DNA from 3 places in the Achromobacter sp. Root565 genome. Region 2 is predicted to be linked to each of the others. Evidence: predicted binding sites of a transcription regulator. Region 2 holds the regulator's gene; each other region holds the start of a gene.

Region 1 (7,118 bases), 460 kb from region 2:
AAGCCGCCGCCTTCGCGCGCCAGCTTGGCCATGAACGAGGCGGCGGCCACCACGGACGGTTCTTCCACTGCCATCGGCACGAGCACGTCGCGGCCGTTGACCTGGAAGTTGCCCGCCACGCCCAGGGGCAGCTCGAACGTCCCCAGGACGTTTTCGATCATGCCGTCGGCGCGGGCAAGACTCAGCGCGCCGGGCTCGGCCAGCAACTGGTGTTCTTCGGCGGTGAGCGAGGCAGCGTCGGCAATGGCGGCCAGGCGTTGGGCGGGGGTGAGGGCCCGGAAGTTGGGCAGGCGTGAATCGGCCACGATGGCGTGTCTCCGTATAAGAATCGAGTGGCCTGATTCTAGGTAAACTGTACCGCTATTCAGAGGTACAGTTTGGGCAAACAGTACCATTGCACTGCACCAATTTTGGCAACGACAAGACGGGGATCCCAACGTGGAAGACGCCAATCCGCCGGGCAGGCCGCAGCGCGCAGCGCCCATTGCCGAGAGCCTGGCCAGTCTGATCGGCCAGCAGATCGCCGACGGCGTCTACCGTGCGGGCGACAAGCTGCCGTCTCTGCGCGAGCTGGCGCAACTGCACCGCTATGCGAAGAACACGGTGGTGGTGGCGTTTGAAATGCTGGTGGCGCGCGGACTGGTCGAGCCACGGCGCGGCTCGGGTTTCTATGTACTGGACGTCGATCACACGCGCCCGGCCGCGGACGAAGAACCGGGGCAGTTGAGCCGGGCGATGGATATCGTGTGGTTGATGCGAGAGCAGCTCAAGACCCAACCGGATGCGGTCGCCGTGGGCGACGGCTTTCCGCCGGTGGAGTGGCTGGCGGACATGCGCATGGACCGCTATCACCAGAAGGTGGTGCGCACGGGACTGGGCGCGTTGTTCCGATACGGCAGCCGCTTTGGCTATGCGCCGCTGCGCGAAAGCCTGGTCCGCAAGCTGGGCGACGTGGGCATCAGCGCCGTGCCATCGCAGTTGGTGCTGACGCATGGCGCCAACGAGGCGATGGACCTGGTGATCCGCTACTTCCTGCCACCGGGGTCGACAGTGCTGGTGGACAACCCGGGGTATTACCCGCTCTTTGGCAAGCTGAAGCTGGCCGGGGTGCGGATGCTGGGCGTGCCGCGCCTGCCTGACGGGCCGGACGTTGTTGCGCTGGAATCGTTGCTGCAGCGCGAAAAGCCACGGCTCTTCTTTACGCAGTCGATCGCGCACAATCCCACCGGCTCGGACATGTCGCCGGCCAAGGCCTACAAGATCCTGCAACTGTCAGAGCGCTACAACCTGATGGTGGTCGAGAACGATCCGCTGGCGGACTTCAAGCCCACGTCGTCGGTCAGGCTGTCGGCACTGGATCAGCTTGAGCGCACCATCTATATCGGAAGCTTCTCGAAGTCTTTCTCGGCGGCGTTGCGCGTGGGCTTCATCGCGTGCAACGCCGCGCTGGCGAGCGACCTGGCCGACTTAAAGGCCCTGGTGCATGTCAGCAGCTCTGAATATTGCGAGCGCATGGTGGACGTGATGCTGCGGGAAGGCCACTACGAGCGGCATCTGGTGCGCTTGCGCCAGCGGCTGGAGGCCGCCACGGGACAGGCGTTGCAAGTGCTGGATTCGTTGGGCGCGCAGGTGTTCACGCGTCCGACCAGTTCGCTGTACCTGTGGTCCGCGTTTCCTGGCGTGGCTGATTCGCTGACGCTGGCCGCGGCGCTGATGCCCGAGAAGGTCATCATGGCGCCGGGTCGCGTGTTCAGCGTGGATCCCACGGCGGTGTCGCCGTGGTCCCGCTGCAATGTGGGGGCCGTGGTGTCGCCGCGGTTCCACGCCACCCTGGCTGCGCATCTGGATCAGCGATAGGCGAATTCCTGAAAGGCCTGGCGCAGCTCGGCCTGCGCCTGGTTGCTGAGGGCCCGCGCGACCGGCGCGCCGGGGGCGGCGCGCGCGGCCTGCACCGCGAAGCGGCGCACGCCGCGGCGGGCCAGTTCCCGCGCCAGTGCCATCAGGCGTGCTTCGTCCAGCCAGTCGGGATGCCAGGTGATGCGGCATTCGAAGTCCAGGCCGGCGGACAGCAACTGCGTCAGGCACGCGAGCGCAGGACGCTGGGAATCGCGCCGGCCCGTGATGTCGTCGTAACCCTTGGCGTCCGCCTTGATGTCCATGCCCACCCAGTCCAGATGGCGCAGCACGTCTGCGAGCCGTAGCGGGTAGATGCCCGCGGTGTGCAGGCCCACGCGGTACCCCATACGCCTGACGTCGCGGATCATGGCGGGCAGGCGCGGCTCGCTCAGCGGTTCGCCGCCGGAAAATACGACGGCATCCAGCAGGCCCTTGCGGGTTTCGAGGAAGCCACGGACTTCGCGCCAGTCATAGCGGGCGGCGCGCGTTTGCAGTTCGGTGTTGTGGCAATAGTGGCAGCGCCACGGGCAGCCCGAAATGAAGACCACCGCCGCCAACTGGCCGGGCCAGTCGACGGTGGAAAAGGGCACCAGCCCGCCGACCGCGGGCGAGTGCCGGGGCAGGGGCTGGATGACGGGCTGCGGCGGCGGGGCGTAGCCCGGCCGGTCGGCCAGCAGGCGGATGGCCTGCGCGGCGGGCCGGCCGGCGCCGCCGGCCTGCGAGTTGCCTTGGGCCGAACCGCCTTCAGGCACTGCGTTCGACGAAGAAGCGGCGCTCATTGAATTCGCCCTGTTTGCCGGTGTTGAAGGAAGAAACCGGGCGGTGGTAGCCCATCACCCGGGTCCAGACTTCGCAGCGCACGCGCTGGCTGTCGTCCAGTTGGACGGCGGGAGCGGACGTGGCGACGGGGGCGGTCAAGGTTTGCATAGGTTTTCCTCGGAAAGTGATGCCGGACGCTCGCCCGGCGGGTGAAGGACGGTGCGCGCCGGAAGGTCGCGCGCCGCCCCGGGTTCCGGCAACGCTACGCCGGGGTGCAGCATGCCGATTGCTTGGCCAGCAGTTCCGCGTCGCACTTGGGGCAGAACTCGTGGTGCCCGGCCAGGTAGCCGTGATTCGGGCAGATGGAGAACGTGGGCGTGACCGTGATGTAAGGCAGGCGGAAGTTGCTGAGCGCGCGGCGCACGAGCTGCTTGCAGGCCTCGGCCGTGGAGACGGCTTCGTTCATGTACAGGTGCAGCACCGTGCCGCCCGTGTACTTGCTTTGCAGCGTTTCCTGCAGTTGCAACGCGTGGAAGGGATCATCCGTGTAGCCCACCGGCAACTGGCTGGAGTTCGTGTAGTAGGGCTGGGCGTCCGTGCCCGCTTGCAGGATGCCGGGATAGCGCTTGCGGTCTTCGCGGGCGAACCGGTACGTGGTGCCTTCGGCCGGCGTGGCCTCCAGGTTGTAGAGGTGGCCGGTTTCTTCCTGGAATTCGGTCATGCGCTGGCGCACGCGGTCCAGCAGCCGGACGGCAAAGGCATGGCCGGCGGGCGTGGTCACGTCGTCGGCGTCGTCCGTGAAGTTGCGGATCATCTCGTTGATGCCGTTCACGCCCAGCGTGCTGAAGTGATTGCGCAGCGTGCCCAGGTAACGGCGGGTGTAGGGGTAAAGGCCCTGGTCTATGTAGCGTTGCACCACCTTGCGCTTGGTTTCCAGCACGTCGCGGCCCAGCGCCAGCAGGTGGTCCAGGCGCGCCATCAGCCGCTCCTCGTCGCCGCGGCAGGTATGGCCCAGACGGGCGCAGTTCACGGTCACCACGCCGACCGATCCGGTCTGCTCGGCAGAACCGAATAGGCCGTTGCCGCGCTTCAGGAGTTCGCGCAGGTCGAGCTGCAGGCGGCAGCACATGGAGCGCACCATGTGCGGCTCCAGGTCCGAGTTCAGGAAGTTCTGGAAGTACGGCAACCCGTAGCGTGCCGTCATTTCAAAGAGGCGCTCGGTGTTGGGATGGTCCCAGTCGAAATCGGGAGTGATGTTGTAGGTGGGAATGGGGAAGGTGAATACGCGGCCCTTCGCGTCGCCGGCCATCATGACCTCGATGTACGCGCGATTGATCATGTCCATCTCGGCTTGCAGGTCGCCGTAGGAAAACGGCATTTCCTCGCCGCCCACGTAAGGGATCTGATCCTTCAGGTCGGCCGGGCAGGTCCAGTCGAACGTGAGGTTGGTGAAGGGCGTCTGTGTGCCCCAGCGGCTGGGCACGTTCAGGTTGAAGATGAGTTCCTGGATCGATTGCTTGACGTCCGCGTAGGTCATTGCGTCGCGGCGGATGAAGGGCGCCATGTAGGTGTCGAATGAACTGAACGCCTGCGCGCCGGCCCATTCGTTCTGCAGCGTGCCCAGGAAGTTGACGATCTGGCCGATGGCGGCCGACATGTGCTTTGGAGGCGTGGATTCGACCTTGCCGGGGATGCCGTTGAAGCCTTCTGTCAGCAACTGGCGTAGCGACCAGCCGGCGCAGTAGCCGCTGAGCATGTCCAGATCGTGGATGTGGATGTCGCCTTCGCGGTGGGCCTGGCCGGCTTCTGGCGTGAAAACGTTGGACAGCCAGTAATTGGCTGTGACCTTGCCGGCGACGTTCAGGATGAGGCCGCCCAGGCTGTAGCCCTGGTTGGCGTTGGCGTTGACGCGCCAATCGCGCTGTTCCAGGTACTCTTCCATGGCGCTTTCGACGTCGACCAGCGTGTGGCGCAGCGAACGCAGGCGGGCGTGCTGCTCGCGATGAACGATGTAGGCGCGCGCCGTGCGCCAGTGGCCTGCCTGGACCAGGGCATCTTCGACGCGGTTCTGGATGGTTTCGACGCCGGGGCACACGTTGCCCTCCAGCTTTGCGATGACCGTGCCGGTCAGCGCGCGAGCGCCTTGCAGGTCCAACTCCCCGGTGCTTTGACCCGCCGCCGCCATGGCTTGCGCGATCTTCTCGCTATCGAATGGAACGACGCGGCCGTCGCGCTTGAGGATGTGTTGGATGTCCATGTTGGCACCATATGTAGTGGAGTGCGAAGACTCTATCACCACATATGGTGCTGAAACCGCGCCGGTCTTGCCGGATATGGATACCGGTTGACCCGCATCAAATGGCCGAAAACCGGCGTGAAATTGCGCAATGCGGCGATCGGTCGCACCTGGCGCCCGCGGCCGGCCCGGCCGGATCAGAAGCCGATGCCCACGCCCAACAGGGAAATCGCCACCGCCACCGCCGCCGTGCCCACGGCGGGGCGCGGGGCCCAGGACAGCATGCCGAACCACAGCAGCGCACCGGCGGACAGCCAGCCCAGCCAGACCGCCATGCCCAGCACGTCGCCCCACAGGCCGACGCAGGGAAGGATCGCCAGGCCCATCAGCAGGACACCGGCGCCGCGCAGGACGCGCGTGTGGCCGGCGTGCGGGTCGCGAGTCCAGACCTGGTGATAGTGGCGAGGGGTGGCGAGGGCCAGGCAGGCCATGCCGGCATAGGTCAGCAGCAGGGCCATCGCGATGGCGCAGAGGTCGTTCATCGTCATACGGCTGCGCTTCTTGCGCGGGTCGCTGTGCCTGCCGGGGGGCGCGACGCCCTTGCGCTGTTGTGGGTAATGCCCCCGATTCTACGGGAATAGGCAAGGCGTCCGGCGCGCGGGGCTTTGTATTTTCTGCACGGCGCCTCCGCCGCCCGCCCGGAGAGTGCGGCAGGCGCCAGCCCCAGAACGGCAGCCTGGGCATCAGGAACGCGATTTGCTGTGAACGCCCGTCCATCGGAAACGATTGCAGCCGTGCGCATCGTTGATGACCTACGACAAGGAGCCCAACCATGAAACGCAAAACCGGAAACGCCCGCCAGATCAAGGAGCTGCTTTACCAGGCGCTGGAAACCGAGATCGGCGGCCTTGCCATTTACGAGACCGCGGTCAGCTGCGCCATCAACGAAGATCTGAAGAAGGAATGGCTGGGCTATCTGGAAGAAACCCGCACCCATCGCCGCGTGCTGCTGACGGTGTTCGAACAGCTGAAGCTCGATCCGCAGGCCAAGTCGCCGGGTCGTGAGGTGGTGCGGCACCTGGGCGAATCGCTGGTGCGGGCAATGAAGATGGCCATCAATGCCGGCGACCCGGACGCGGCCCAGCTGGTGGCGACCGAATGCGTGGTGCTGGCCGAGACCAAGGACCACGCGAACTGGTCGTTGATCGGGCTGGTTGCCGAGCAGCAGTCGGGCGAAGAAGCCAGGATTCTGAAGCAGGCCTACGACGCCGTGGCAACAGACGAAGACCATCACCTGTATCACACGCAGGGCTGGTCGCGGGAGTTGTGGATCGAATCGCTGGGCTTCCCGGCCGTGCTGCCGCCGCCCGAAGAGGTAAAGAAAGTGGAAACCGCCATCGGTGCGTCCCGCGCCGAGCAGGCGCGCGACACGATGCTGACCCATTAAGGAGAAAGAACCATGGCAAGCAAGAAGCCAGCAAAGGCCGGCTCGGGCGGTGCGCTCGACACCGCGTACATGAATACGGACAGCGGTCCGGCCAACGGACCGGCCGGCAAGCCCACGCATCCCGCGCTGCAACGCGCGGCCGCGGTCGGCGCCACGACGGGCGCCTTCCCCCATAACGCCAACAAGGAAGCGGAGTATGGCGAGCAGGCAGCGCGCTGTCCCTTCGCGGGCGCGCACGTGGGCACGGTGGATCCCGCCGTCGGCGCGAGCTCGCTGTCCGAGAAGGAAGTGTCGGACAAGACGGGCGACGCCGCCACGCCTGGCGTGAACCAGGTAGACGGCACGTTGCCGCGCGTGCGCGCGGATGGCGGCGGCCAGGAACTCACCACCAACCAGGGCGTGCGCGTCAGCGACAACCAGCATTCGCTGAAGGCAGGGCTGCGCGGGCCGGCGCTGCTGAAGGATTTCATCCTTCGCGAGAAGATCACGCACTTCGACCACGAGCGCATCCCCGAGCGTATCGTGCACGCGCGCGGCTCGGCTGCCCACGGCTATTTCGAGTGCTACAAGCCGCTGACCGACCTGACCGCCGCGTCGTTGTTCGCCGAGGCCGGCAAACGCACCCCGGTCTTCGTGCGGTTTTCGACGGTGGCCGGTGAACGCGGGTCCAAGGACACGGCGCGCGACGTGCGCGGCTTTGCCGTGAAGTTCTACACGGACGAAGGCAACTGGGACCTGGTGGGCAACAACATGCCGGTGTTCTTCATCCAGGACGCGATG
Region 2 (7,118 bases):
GGGGGGAGATTCGGTTTTCCATGGATGGATTTCCTCTTCGTGATAGAGATATCGCGCCAGCGAATCCAGCTGCCCGGTCCAGAACCGTTCGTACCGCGCCAGCCAGCCGGCGGCGGCGCGCATGGGTTCGGGAGACAGCGTGCAGCTCACCACCCGCCCGTCCTTGGCGCGCGCGATCAGGCCGGCGTCTTCCAGCACCCGCAAATGCTTCATGAAGGCGGGCAGGGACATGGCGTGAGGCCGCGCCAGCGTGCTGACCGAGGCCGAGCCCTGTTCCAGGTCCGCCAGTACCCGGCGGCGTGTGCCATCCGCCAGCGCGGAGAAGATGGCATCGAGAGCGTCATCATTTAACTTAACCATAAGGTTAAGTTTTAGGCCTGCCGCAAACCCGTGTCAAGCCGGATGGCTTGGGAATTTCCCTAGGGATGAGGCGGGCTTATTTGCCGCGCGGCTTGATGATGTCGCAGGCCGCGGCAGTGCTGCTGGCCCGGGCGTCGCTGGCCAGCAGCGCCCGCACGCCGCAGATTGACCCGAACATGCGCTTGCCGTCGTGGCCGACGCCGCCGACCTCGAAGGCGGTGTGACGCAGGGGGACGGGCTTGGCGCCGCGGGTAGCCAGCACGTGTTCGTACTGGACATAGCCCGTGCCGCGCGCCAGCCGCGTGGCGCCCTGGGCTTCGGCGCCGCAGGCCTTGTCCAGCAGCCGGTGCTCGGGGTTGTTGTCCGCGCCGCCCAGCAGGTAGACCACATCGCGCGACGCGTAACGCACGAAAAGGCGGGAATCATCGGATTCGCGGGCGTAGGCGGGCAGCTTGTCGGTGCCGTACTTGTACTGGTTGTAGGTGGGGCAGATGCCGCGCTCGTACGGCGCGTAGCCCTTGCCGTCGGCGCGTGGCCGCTCGTTGGTCAGGTACAGATAGGAAGACGGGTTGGCGACGACGTAGCGCATGGCCAGGCCGTCGCGGCGCAGCACCCCGTCCACGTTGTTCAGCACCGCATACCGATGCACCAGTTGCGCGCCGGCCGAATGACCGGCCAGTACGAGACCGGTAAGAGCTGGCAGGCGCTTGCGGTCGTTCAGGCTGCGCAGCAGGTCGTCCAGGACCTGAAACGAAGTGACGGGCGCAGGCCGGCCGGTGGCCTGGACGCTTTCCTGGCCGTCTTCCCAACTGGCCTTGCGCCAGGCCGCCATACCCGAGAAACCCGAGTCGATCGACCCGGAAAACCGCGGGGCAAGAACCAGCGTGTCGCTCGCGCGCCCGGGATCGGCGGCCACCAGCGCGGCGGCGGTTTCGTAGTAGTTGTCGGCGTCGCGCTTGACGCCGTGGATGACGATGAGCACCTGCTTGATGCCGCGCAGGTCGTCCTTGGCCAGATCCCGGTTGGCGTAGACCGGCATCTTGTACCGGTGACCGGGCCGGCCCAGTTCAACGGCCTGCCAGCGCAGCGGCGCCGCGCGCTTGGGCGCGGGCGTGGCTTCGTCGTAGTCGTAGGGGTCGGGCAGCGGCGTTTGCGCGCGCGCGGCGCCGCACGCGAGCATGGCGACGACGGCAAGCGATGCCGCCAGCGCGGTGCGGGACAGGGAAGTGGCAGGCGGGCGTCGCATGGCGCGGCGACCGCTCAGCAGCTTTCGTGTCCCAGCAGTTGCTTGAGCGCGGGCAGGTCCAGGATGCGGACTTCGCGCTGGTTGATCTTGATGAGGCCGTCGCGGGCAAATCGCGAGAACAGACGGCTGACCGTTTCCAGCGTCAGGCCCAGGTAGTTGCCGATTTCTTCGCGGCTCATGCGCAGTACGAACTCGGTGGACGAATAGCCCAGCGAGGCATAGCGCTGCGACAGGTTCAAGAGGAACGCGGCCAGGCGCTGTTCCGACCGCATGGACCCCAGCGAGGCCAGCATTTGGTGCGAGCGGGTGATCTCGCGGCTCATGAGGCGGCGGAACTGCTGTTGCAGTGACGGCAGGTGCGACGCGACGCGATCGACTTCGTTCAGGCGGATGACGCAAACCTCGGAGTCTTCGAGCGCCACGGCGGCCGACACGTGCTTGCCGTCCAGCATGCCGTCCATGCCGACGATTTCGCCGGGCAGATGAAAGCCGGTGATCTGGATCTGGCCGGTGGCGTCTTCAAGCTGCGTCTTCAGGCTGCCGAAGCGCACGCCATAGACGGCGTCGAGCGGATGATCCAGCGAATAGAGCGTCTTGCCTTTTTCCACGCGGACGCGCTCTTTAACCAGTTCGTCCAGCTTTTCGACTTCGGCGGCTGCCATGCCCACGGGAACGCAGACGTGACCCAGCATGCACGTGGAACAGTGGGCGGCATCAGGGGCAATGGGGACCCGTTTTTGCATACGATGACCTTTAGAGTGCCCATTGCGCGGCGGGCGCCGGAACGGGTGTGAAGCACGAGACAGGCATCTATTGTAGTCCGTTGTTACTACGGGTGTCTTACCGGGCGTCCTGCTTTGTTCTGGAAAGGCGGTGAGCGATCCAGTCGTCCCCCGCAATATCGACCGCCGCGGCCCGCAGCGCGGGGTCGATCGGATAGTACGCGCAGGGCAGAAGACCCGTCGCGCCGGGGCCTTCCAGGCGGGCGGAAACCGTCCGGCGCACGAAGCAGCCGGGCTTGCCGGGCTCGTATTCCTCGATCTCGTCCATCAGGGCAATCAGCGCCGGATCCACCCGGTAGACATCGCCGCGTACGCGCCGTCCGTCGTCCACGGGGATCAGGCCGGGCCAGTCGCCGAAATCGACCAGCATGCCAGGCACGCTGGCCGGTCCGACGTGGCTGGCGGCCGGCAAGCCGCGCGCCTCGGCGGCGCGGGCAAGATCGTTGATTTCGCCGGCCCGTAGGGTGCCGTACACAAAAACGTATATGCTCATTGCTCTGTTTGCTGGTGCACGTCGAAGAAAACCATGAGGGCCGCCGGGTGTTGAAATTGTCCCATCCGGCCACATATTCAGGTTATCGAGCCAGCCGGCACGGATCGGTCAGGCTCCCCACAAGCCAATACGACCATTATGCGATTCGACAAACTGACGACCAAGTTCCAACAAGCGCTGGCGGACGCGCAAAGTCTCGCCGCCCGCAACGACCATCCCTACATCGAACCCGTCCACGTGCTGTCCGCCCTGCTGTCGGATGCTGACAGCGGTGCAGGCAGTCTGCTGGCGCGTGCCGGCGTGGCGGTCAACCGCCTGGGCCCGGCGCTGGAGTCCGCCCTGAAGGGGCTGCCGCAGGTGCAGGGAGAAGACAACGTCCAGGTGGGCCGCGACCTGCAGGGCGTGCTGACCCGCACCGACAAGGAAGCCGCCCGCCGCGGCGACACCTACATCGCCAGCGAACTCTTTCTGCTTGCACTGGCCGACGACAAGGGTGAGGCCGGCCGCATCCTGCGCGATGCGGGCCTGCAGAAAAAGGCCCTTGAAGCCGCGATCGACGCCGTGCGCGGCGGCGAGAACGTCTCGGGCGCGGAAGGCGAGGCCAACCGCGAAGCCCTTTCCAAATACACGCTGGACCTGACCGAGCGCGCCCGGCAGGGCAAGCTGGATCCGGTCATCGGCCGCGACGACGAAATCCGCCGCACCATCCAGATCCTGCAGCGCCGCACCAAGAACAACCCCGTGCTGATCGGCGAACCCGGCGTCGGCAAGACCGCCATCGTCGAAGGCCTGGCGCAGCGCATCGTCAACGACGAAGTGCCGGAAAGCCTGCGCGGCAAGCGCGTGCTGTCGCTGGATCTGGCGGCGCTGCTGGCGGGCGCCAAGTTCCGCGGCGAATTCGAGGAACGCCTGAAGGCCGTGCTGAAAGAGCTGGGCCAGGACGACGGCCGCAACATCGTGTTCATCGACGAGCTGCACACCATGGTGGGCGCGGGCAAGGCCGAAGGCGCGATGGACGCGGGCAACATGCTCAAGCCGGCGCTTGCGCGCGGCGAGTTGCACTGCATTGGCGCCACCACGCTCGACGAATACCGCAAGTACATCGAGAAGGACGCGGCGCTTGAGCGGCGCTTCCAGAAGGTGCTGGTCGACGAGCCCGATGTGGAATCCACCATCGCCATCCTGCGCGGCCTGCAGGAACGCTACGAAATCCACCACGGCGTCGAGATCACCGACCCGGCCATCGTCGCGGCCGCCGAGCTGTCGCACCGCTACATTACCGACCGCTTCCTGCCCGACAAAGCCATCGACCTGATCGACGAGGCCGGTGCGCGCATCCGCATGGAGATCGACTCCAAGCCGGAAGTGATGGACAAGCTGGACCGCCGCATCATCCAGCTCAAGATCGAGCGCGAGGCCGTCAAGAAGGAAACGGACGACGCGTCCAAGCGCCGCCTGGGCGTCATCGAGGACGAGCTGCAGAAGCTGCAGCGTGAATACAACGACTTCGAGGAAATCTGGAAGGCCGAGAAGGCCGCGGTGCAAGGCACGCAAGCCATCAAGGAAGAGATCGACAGCGTGCGCGCCGAAATGGCGGAGCTGCAGCGCAAGGGCCAATTCGACAAGCTGGCCGAGCTGCAGTACGGCAAGCTGCCGGACCTTGAAGCGCGCCTGAAGGCCGCCGAGGTGGGCGCCGCCGAGGCCGCCGAAAACGCCGAAGGCGACGAGTCGCGTCCGCGCCTCTTGCGCACGCGTGTCGGCGCCGAGGAAATCGCGGAAGTCGTGTCGCGCGCCACGGGCATTCCCGTGTCGAAGATGATGCAGGGCGAGCGCGAGAAGTTGCTGCACATGGAAGAGTTCCTGCACAAGCGCGTGGTGGGCCAGGACGAGGCCGTGCGCCTGGTGTCCGACGCCATCCGCCGTTCGCGTGCGGGTCTTGCGGATCCGGCCCGCCCGTATGGCTCGTTCCTGTTCCTGGGCCCCACCGGCGTGGGCAAGACCGAGCTGACGCGCGCGCTTGCCGAGTTTCTGTTCGATTCTGAGGAGCACATGATCCGCATCGATATGAGCGAGTTCATGGAGAAGCATTCGGTGGCGCGGCTGATCGGCGCGCCGCCGGGATACGTGGGCTACGAAGAGGGCGGCTACCTGACCGAGGCCGTGCGGCGCAAGCCCTACAGCGTGGTGCTGCTCGATGAAGTCGAAAAGGCGCACCCGGACGTGTTCAACGTGCTGCTTCAAGTGCTGGACGACGGCCGCCTGACCGATGGCCAGGGCCGCACGGTGGACTTCCGCAATACCGTGATCGTCATGACGTCGAACCTGGGTTCGCACCATATCCAGACGCTGGCTGGCCAGCCGTACGACGTGGTCAAGGAAGTGGTGTGGGATGAACTCAAGCAGACGCTGCGGCCTGAGTTCCTGAACCGCATCGACGAAGTCGTGGTGTTCCATGGCCTGGAAGCGCAGCACATCGAGTCCATCGCCCGCATCCAGCTTCGCCGTCTGGGCGAACGCCTGGAAAAGCAGGAGATGCGGCTGGAGGTCACGGAACCGGCGCTGGCGGAACTGGCCCGCTCCGGCTTCGATCCGGTGTTTGGCGCACGGCCCTTGAAGCGTGCGATCCAGCAGCAGATCGAGAACCCGGTGGCGCGCCTGATCCTGGAAGGCAGGTTCGGCCCGCGCGACGTGGTGCCGGTGGACTGGCAGGACGGCCAGTTCGTCTTCACCCGCACGTTGCAGTGATCGCGCTGCAATAAGCAAAATGCCCGGCATAAATCTGCCGGGCATTTTTTTTGTCCACGCCATGGCGCCGATAACCTCGGCGCCGGCGCGGGCCAGTCAGATTAGTTCGCGACCGTCACGAACACCGGGTTCGAGTAGAACCACAGGTCGTTGTAGTTGCGGGCGTTGATGGCGTTGAAGCGCGCCGCGTTGTCGGCAAAATCGACCTTGGCATCCGGCAGCGGTTCGCCCGCTGCGGTTTCGCCGGCCACGTCCACGCCCAGATTGGTGCCGCGCAAGCGCAGGTACTGGCTCTTGTCGGCGGTGATCGTGGTCGTGATGACGTTGTAGCCGTCCTCGTCCACCTTCCAGTCGGCCTTGGTGAAGCGGGCCAGCACGCGCGTCGAGGGGTTGGTGTCGACGTCGTATTCCGGGGTGCCGGACTTGGCGCGCTCGGTCACGTCGCCCACGATCAGGTCCACGTGGTTCACGGTGGGCTTGACGTAGGTGGGGTTGCCGCTTTCGATCGGGTACTCGTAGTTGTTGCGCTCGGGGCTGCGGAAGCGGATGGTGACCTCGACCTCTTCACCCTTTGCCGCCTTGAGTTCACCGCCCATGTGCACGGCGCCGGCCGCGCCCTTGGCCTGGAAATCCAGCGCGTCGATCAGGTCGCCGAAGACGCCGAACATACGGCCGCTCTTCAGGCCGGCCACCACGGCCGCCATGTCGTCGCCGTCCTTCCAGACGTGCGTCTTGGAGTACTCGCCGGGCGCGTAGCCGCTGCTGTACAGACCCTGGCTCGTGCGGAAGTGGTAGTCCGAATCGGCCACGTTCCAGATGCGGCGGCCTTCGCCCAGCAGCGCGTCCCACGTGCCGCCCAGATGCGCGACCAGGTAGTCGGCGCCGCCATAGGTGCGGTTGGGCAGGAAGGGGGTGGTGTAGGCGGTGGCGTAGCCGCCACGGTCCGGCTCCATCTGGTTGCCGACCATGCCTTCGATGGCGAAGAAAACGTTCGGGGCCAGGTCGTTCATCTCGCGCAGCTGGCCGATGGTGTACTTGCCCGCGTAGCGCGACGGGTGGTTCAGCAGCATGTAGCTGTCGGGGTACTTGTCGCGCAGCCACTTCAGCGCGGCCAGCGAGTCGGCGTGCGTGGTGTAGGCGCGCGTTTCGCCGGACAGGCGCGAGACCAGCAGCGGGTCGAACAGGTTGGGGTCGCGGTTGGTGAACAGGTATTCGAACTCGGCCACGGCCTCCAGCGACTTGGGCGACTGCGGATCGTTGTAGCCGATGCCGATGTTCACATGGTCATGCGTGGGCATGTCCCATTCGAACGACGAGAAGATGATCTTGCCGGCGTAGCGGCCCGCGGCCTGCGCCTGCTTGATGTAGGGCGCTTCGTACTGCGCCATGCCTTGCGAGAACGGAATCGATCCGCCGGGCAGGTTGACGCCGGTATGGTCGCGGGCGGACAGGCGCAGATGGTTCGAGATGGCGGCCCAGTCCAGCTTGTAGC
Region 3 (7,118 bases), 2.3 Mb from region 2:
CGGGCCGGGAGGCAACGGCCAAAGTCGAAACGGGCGAGGTGCAATCGGACGCTGTCGAACGGGATGAGTTCGAAACGGACAAGGTCGAAACGGACACGTTCGAAACGGACAAGGAAAGCTCTGAAACCTGGGGCACGGGATCGCGTGTCGGAAAGAAGTGCGTTCAAGGGTACCAAGAAATTGGGAACGCTTGGCATAGAATGCCTGCATGCCTTCGTCGACACGCCTCCTGTGCACGCTGCGCGCCCTGCGCGCCGAGGGCGTGCTTTGGCTGGCGATTCTGGCATTGGCGCTGCGGGCACTGGTCCCCGCCGGCTACATGCCGGACACCCGCGCGCTGCATGATGGCCGGCTCGAGGTCACCTTCTGCTCGGCGGCGGGCAACGTGTCGTCGTTCAGCGTGGCGCTGCCGTCCGATGATGGCGGTAAGGCCCCGCACGACAGCGCCAATACTGGCGCGCAATGTCCCTTCGGCCTGCTTGTGCACGTCACGCCCGCCACCGCGCCGTCCATGACGCCGCTGCTGCTGTCGGCCGCCGGACATCCCCCGTTCCCTCCCCCACTGCGCGCCCTGCCCGCGCAGCCCGCCCACGGTCCGCCGCTGGGTTCGCGGGCCCCGCCACCGCTGGCCTGACCTCGTCCAGGATCGCCCCCGCCCCTTACTACTAATTAGTAAGACGCTGCGGACGGCACTTGCCGCACGGCCAGTCCGCGCGGCCGACTCGTCAATCCAGAGGTTTCAATGAATTCCCTTTTCTCGCGCACGCCCGCCGGCGTGACGCGCGCCGCCCCGACGTCGGGCGCTCCCGACCCGCGCCGGCGCCTGCTGCTGTCGACGCTGGCCCTGCTGCCGCTGGCCGGCTGCGGCCCCGAGGTCCCGCCGCTGCACGGCATGGACCTGTCCGGCATGACCACCGGCGATTTCCAGTTGCAGGACACTGACGGCAAGACCCGCAGCCTGGCCGACTACCGCGGGCATCCGGTCATGCTGTTCTTCGGCTTCACCCAATGCCCGGACATCTGCCCGACGGCACTGACCCGGGCGGTCGAAATCAAGACGCTGCTGGGCAAGGACGCCGACAAGCTGCGCGTCCTCTTCATCACTGTCGACCCCGAGCGCGACACGCCCGAAATCCTGCGCGCCTACACCCAGGCCTTCGACCCCGGCTTCGTCGGCCTGCGGGGCACGGCGGAACAGACCCGCGCCGCCGCCCAGGCCTTCAAGGTGTTCTACCAGAAAGTCCCGACCGGCTCGTCCTACACCATGGACCACACCGCGCTGACGTACCTCATCGACGCCGAAGGCAAGCTGCGCGTGGCGCTGCGCCATCAGCAGAGCGCGCAGGAATGCGCGCAAGACCTGCGCACCGTGCTCTGAACCCAGTCAAGGAAACCCTCATGAAAAAGCTTTCGATCAAACCCCTGCCCGCCGTCTTCGCCGTGGCCCTGGCCGGATTCAGCCATTCCGTGCTGGCACAGGACGCCGGCCTGGCCGTGCAGGACGCCTGGGTGCGCGCCACGGTGCCCAACCAACACGCGACCGGCGTGTTCATGCAACTCACATCCAAGGAAGCCGGCCGGCTGGTCGGCGTGGAATCGCAGGCGGCCAAGCACGTGGAAGTGCACGAGATGGCGATGCAGGACAACGTCATGAAGATGCGCCAGGTCGCCGGCGTCGACTTGCCCGCTGGGCAGGCGGTTCAGCTCAAGCCCGGCGGCTACCACGTCATGCTCATCGACCTGGCCAAGCAGATCGTGCCGGGCGACCACGTCGCCCTGACGCTGATCGTGGAGGACGCGGCTCGCAAGCAACGGCGCGTGCCGATCGACGCGGTGGCCCGGCCGCTGAATGCGACCGCCGCGCCGGCCGCCGGTCACGGCCACTGATGGCGGGCGGCAGGCGCTCATCGCGCGCCTGCCGCGTGCCGCGGAGCGCACATATGGGGGACACATTGACCCGCCGCTTGACAGCGCTGCCCTCCGATTCACCATACAATGCCTGCACATCCGACGCCCGCGCCTTCCGGCCCGGGCTGCCGCCGGCCACCGCCGCCGCGCTCCGGATGCCAGCGTTCCGCGCAGCCGGGCGTTCGTAACTGCCGGCAGGCTGGCCGGCGCCTCTGTATCTGGATATGCCCGGTAGTTCCGCCTTTTCCTTCCTGCGTACCCTCTGCAGCCTGCGCTGGCTCGCCATCGCGGGCCAGGCCGCCACCGTCCTCGTCGCGAGCAGCGTGCTGGGCCTGGATCTGCCGCTGGAACCGCTGTGGCTGGGCGTGGGCCTCCTGATCGGCTTCAACGTCTACGCCAGCCTGCGCCTGCGCCATCCGCGCGACCTCTCCCACGCCACCGCCTTCGGCCACCTGTTCATCGACATGGCAGTGCTGGCCTGGATGGTGGGCTGGAGCGGCGGCATCAGCAACCCGTTCGGGACGATGTTCCTGATCCTGACCGCGCTGGCCGCGCTGGCGTTGCCCCGCAACTGGGCGCTCGCAGCGGCGCTGGCCGGCGTGCTTGGTTACGCCGCCGCCGCCATCTTCGGCCAGCCCCTGCGCGGCGACGTAGACCCCCACACCCTGCTGCTGTGGGGCCTGGGCGCCAATTTCCTGATTTCGGTGGTGGTGGTGCTGGTGTTCTCGACCCGGCTGGCCGCCGACATGCGCGCCCGCGAGCGCGAGCTGGCCCGCCTGCGCGAACGCTTCACCCGCAACGAGGGCATCGTCGCCCTGGCGACCCACGCCGCCGCGATGGCGCACGAGCTGAACACGCCGCTCGCCACCATGACGCTCCTGACAGACGAGATTGCCGCCGAGGTCCAGGACGACGAGGACCTGCGCGAAGACGTCACGACCCTCAGCCAGCTTCTGGCCCTGTGCCGGGAACGCATCCGCAATCTGGCGGTCCCAACCGCCGTGGATCTGGTTCGCGTCGTGGGGCAATGGCGCCTGATCCGGCCGACCATCGACCTGCAACGCTCGGGCACGCTGCCCACCAGCCTGCGCGTCGATCCGGCCATTGCCCACCTGCTGCAGGCGTTGCTGAACAACGCCGCGGACGCGGGGGAATCCGCCGACGCGCCCCGCGTGGACCTGCATCTGGAATACGGTTATGGCGCCCTGCGCGGCGAAGTCCGGGACTACGGGCAGGGCTTCGACCCCGACCATGCCGTGCTGCCGGCGACCAGCCTGTTCAACAGCGGCAAGCCGGGAGGGCTGGGCGTGGGCCTGGCCCTGTCGCACGCCACCGTGGAACAGATGGGCGGCGAAATGACCATGACCGCGGCCGAAGGCGGCGGCACCCGCATCCGCTTTTATTTGCCTCTCGGCAACCCCGGGACCTGAATGTGATGAATGCAAACGATCTTGGCCTGCTGATCGACGACGACGAACTCTACGTGCGCACCCTGCAGCGCAGCCTGTCGCGCCGGGGCCTGGAAACCCGAACCGCCACCGGCATCGCCGAGGCGCTGCGCGTGGCCGAGGAAATCCGTCCGGCCTTTGCCCTGGTGGACTTGCGCCTGGGCGAAGATTCGGGCCTGACCCTGATCCGCCCGCTGCGCGCCCTGCGCGAGGACATGCGCATCCTGCTGGTCACCGGCTATGCCAGCGTGGCGACCGCCGTGGAAGCCATCAAGCGCGGCGCCGACGACTACCTGCCCAAGCCAGCCACGGCGCCCATGATCCTGCGCACGCTGGGTCTGGTGAAGCCAGAAACAGTTACGATCGAAACGACCATGACGCCATTGCACCGCCTAGAATGGGAGCACATTCACCAGGCCCTGCACGAGACCGGCGGCAACGTTTCGGCCGCGGCGCGGCTTCTGGGCATGCATCGGCGCTCGCTTCAACGCAAGCTGGCCAAAAAACCGGGGCCGGAACGCGAGGTTCTCCCGGAATGAGTTGTGCGGGGCGACACATCTTTACAACACCCCCATGTGCACGTGCGACATATCGTCGCACCCCCTCCCTCCCCTCGGGGCTTCTGCTCCCCTAGGAAAACCCTGAATCCGCCGCCATTGGGCCGGATTTCTCCCAGGCAATGCGACCTTTCGTCGCAGGCTTGACCCAGATCAAACCGATAGGATGGACGTTGCTGCCTAGCAGCATTCCAGTCTGCTGCTTTGCAGCATTTCCCACCTTCCATCCAAGGCTGTACGTGAAACACCCCCTCCTTGCGACCCTTACGCGCATATTTGGCGTCGGCGCGGTCATGCTGCTTGGCGGCTGCAACATGGAAATCCTCTCCCCCAAGGGAGATATCGGCATCCAGGAAAAGACGTTGCTGCTGACGGCGACCGGGCTCATGCTCCTCGTCGTAATTCCAGTCCTCATCATGATCGTGGCGTTTGCCTGGAAATACCGCGCTTCCAACACCAAAGCTGATTACCAGCCCAAGTGGGCTCACTCCACGGCAATCGAAGTCGTGGTCTGGACCGTCCCTTGTATCATCGTGGCGATTCTTGCCGTGATCACCTGGCGCTCCACGCACGCGCTGGATCCCTACAAGCCGCTCGTGTCCGATCACAAGCCGGTGACCATCGAGGTGGTTTCGCTGGATTGGAAGTGGCTCTTCATCTACCCCGAATACGACATCGCCACGGTCAACGAGATCGCGTTCCCCGTGGACGTTCCGGTCAACTTCCGGATCACGTCGGCCTCGGTCATGAACTCGTTCTTCATTCCCCAGCTCGGCAGCCAGATCTACTCGATGGCCGGCATGGAGACCAAGCTGCACCTGAACGCGCGCGAAATCGGCACCTACGCCGGCATTTCGGCCAACTACAGCGGCGGCGGCTTCTCGGGCATGCGCTTCAAGGCGCACGCCATGTCGCAGGAAGGGTTCGACAACTGGATCAAGGAAGCGAAGGCTGCTCCCACCGCGCTGACCCCCGATGTCTACGCGGAACTGACCAAGCGCAGCGAGCGCAACCCGGTCGTGAAGTATTCGTCGGCGCCGCCCGCCATGTTTGATTTCATTCTGGGCAGCACGATGACCAAGATGGCCGGCGTGGACTCCGCCACGTGCACCTCCACGTCGAATAATCTGATCGCAGGAATCAACTAACAATGCTCGGGAAACTCACCCTCGAGGCCATTCCGTACCATGACCCCATCGTCATGGTTACGCTGGCCGCCGTGTGCCTGGGAGGCCTAGCGGTCTTCGGCGCCATCACCTACTTCAAGAAGTGGCAGTACCTGTGGACGGAGTGGCTCACCTCCGTCGACCACAAGCGCATCGGCGTGATGTACATCATCGTCGCGCTGATCATGCTGCTGCGCGGCTTTGCCGACGCCATCATGATGCGCACGCAGCTTGCCGTCGCGTCCGCGGACTCGGCGGGCTTCCTGCCTCCGCACCACTACGACCAGATCTTCACCGCCCACGGCGTCATCATGATTTTCTTCATGGCGATGCCCTTCATCACCGGGCTGATGAACATCGTCGTGCCGCTGCAGATCGGCGCCCGCGACGTGGCGTACCCGTTCCTGAACTCGTTGAGCTTCTGGCTGTTCGCCGCTGGCGTCGTGCTGATGATGCTGTCGCTGTTCGTGGGCGAATTCGCCGCGACCGGCTGGCTCGCGTATCCGCCGCTGTCCGGGCTGGACTACAGTCCAAGCGTGGGGGTGGATTACTACCTCTGGGCGCTGCAGATCTCCGGGCTAGGGACAACGCTTAGCGGCATCAACTTCATCGTCACCATCCTGCGCATGCGCGCACCGGGCATGACCCTGATGAAGATGCCGATCTTCACGTGGACCTCGCTGGTCACCAACGTCCTGATCGTCGCCGCCTTCCCCGTGCTGGCTGCGACCCTGGCGCTGCTGACGATGGACCGCTACCTGGGCACGCACTTCTTCACGAACGATGGTGGCGGCAACGTCATGATGTACGTGAACCTGATCTGGATCTGGGGTCACCCCGAGGTCTACATTCTGGTGCTCCCGGCGTTCGGCGTGTATTCGGAAATCGTTGCCACGTTCGCCCGCAAGACGCTGTTCGGCTACAAGTCCATGGTTTACGCCACGGCCGCCATCGGCGTGCTGTCGTTCCTGGTCTGGCTGCACCACTTCTTCACCATGGGCGCGGGGGCCAACGTCAATGCCTTCTTTGGCATAGCGACAATGATCATCTCGATCCCGACCGGGGCCAAGATCTTCAACTGGCTGTTCACCATCTACCGCGGCCGCCTGCGCATCACGACGCCGGTGCTGTGGACGCTGGGCTTCATGATCGTGTTCGTCATCGGCGGCATGACCGGCGTGATGCTGGCCATCCCCGGCGTGTCCTTCGTGCTGCACAACAGCCTGTTCCTGATCGCGCACTTCCACAACACCATCATTGGTGGCGTGGTGTTCGGCTGCATCGCCGGCATGATCTACTGGTTCCCGAAGGCGTTCGGCTTCACGCTGAACGAGCGTCTGGGCCGTTACTCGTTCTACTGCTGGTTCGTCGGTTTCTTCATGGCCTTCATGCCCCTGTACATCCTGGGCTTCAAGGGCATGACGCGTCGCCTGAACCACTACGACAACCCCGAATGGCAGCCTTACCTGCTGGTCGCGCTGGCTGGCGCCGCGCTGATCATGCTGGGCATCTTCTTCCTGCTGCAGCAAGTGTTTGTCTCCGTGCGTCAGCGCAAGCAGAACCAGGACGTCACCGGCGATCCGTGGGATGGCCGCACGCTGGAATGGTCGATCTCCTCGCCCGCGCCTTTCTACAACTTTGCCCACGTTCCTCACGTCGATGAACTGGACCAGTTCTGGGAAGACAAGCAAAGCGGCAAGGCGTACAAGCGCCCGGCCAAGTACGAAGACATCCACATGCCGAAGAACACCGCCGCCGGTGTCTGGATTGGCGCCTTTGGCCTGGTCATGTGCTTTGCGCTGATCTGGCACATCTGGTGGCTGTCGATCGCCGGCCTCGTGGGCATGATCGGTTCGTTCATCGTTCGCGCCTATGACCGCGACGTCGACTACTGGGTCCCGGCCGCGGAAGTCGAACGCATCGAAAACGCTCACTTTGACAAAATGCAGAAGGCCGCCTGAGCCATGATTCAAGCCGTAGCCACTCACCCCCACGCGGGTCACGACGATCACGCGCATCACGACGATGGATCCAAGACC

The links. Region 2 encodes FNR, which switches genes on or off when oxygen is low (the NO sensors DNR and NnrR bind a similar motif). Its sites were predicted from a motif close to TTGATNNNNATCAA; they were not measured.
Region 1: a site for FNR is predicted at 5,000-5,013, ahead of ASD71_RS08005 (ribonucleoside triphosphate reductase). Genes of this name have one in related genera too.
Region 3: a site for FNR is predicted at 4,057-4,070, ahead of cyoA (ubiquinol oxidase subunit II). Genes of this name have one in related genera too.

What each region holds. Positions count from the first base shown of each region.
Region 1 covers NZ_LMGO01000001.1:1,791,608-1,798,725, reverse strand. The annotation lists gene ASD71_RS08025 (hydroxymethylglutaryl-CoA reductase, degradative) at 1-308, opposite strand, end outside; gene ASD71_RS08020 (PLP-dependent aminotransferase family protein) at 439-1,857, shown strand; gene ASD71_RS08015 (anaerobic ribonucleoside-triphosphate reductase activating protein) at 1,848-2,675, opposite strand; gene nrdD (anaerobic ribonucleoside-triphosphate reductase) at 2,641-2,823, opposite strand; gene ASD71_RS08005 (ribonucleoside triphosphate reductase) at 2,918-4,912, opposite strand; gene ASD71_RS08000 (DUF3325 domain-containing protein) at 5,089-5,439, opposite strand; gene ASD71_RS07995 (hypothetical protein) at 5,724-6,338, shown strand; gene ASD71_RS07990 (catalase) at 6,351-7,118, shown strand, end outside.
Region 2 covers NZ_LMGO01000001.1:2,255,480-2,262,597, reverse strand. The annotation lists gene ASD71_RS10130 (helix-turn-helix transcriptional regulator) at 1-360, opposite strand, end outside; gene ASD71_RS10135 (SRPBCC domain-containing protein) at 1-22, opposite strand, end outside; gene ASD71_RS10125 (hypothetical protein) at 437-1,606, opposite strand; gene fnr (fumarate/nitrate reduction transcriptional regulator Fnr) at 1,621-2,349, opposite strand; gene ASD71_RS10115 (gamma-glutamylcyclotransferase) at 2,447-2,881, opposite strand; gene clpB (ATP-dependent chaperone ClpB) at 3,020-5,626, shown strand; gene ASD71_RS10105 (hypothetical protein) at 5,728-7,118, opposite strand, start outside.
Region 3 covers NZ_LMGO01000001.1:852-7,969, forward strand. The annotation lists gene ASD71_RS00010 (DUF2946 family protein) at 209-634, shown strand; gene ASD71_RS00015 (SCO family protein) at 743-1,378, shown strand; gene ASD71_RS00020 (copper chaperone PCu(A)C) at 1,399-1,887, shown strand; gene ASD71_RS00025 (ATP-binding protein) at 2,133-3,338, shown strand; gene ASD71_RS00030 (response regulator transcription factor) at 3,344-3,895, shown strand; gene cyoA (ubiquinol oxidase subunit II) at 4,153-5,061, shown strand; gene cyoB (cytochrome o ubiquinol oxidase subunit I) at 5,064-7,040, shown strand; gene cyoC (cytochrome o ubiquinol oxidase subunit III) at 7,044-7,118, shown strand, end outside.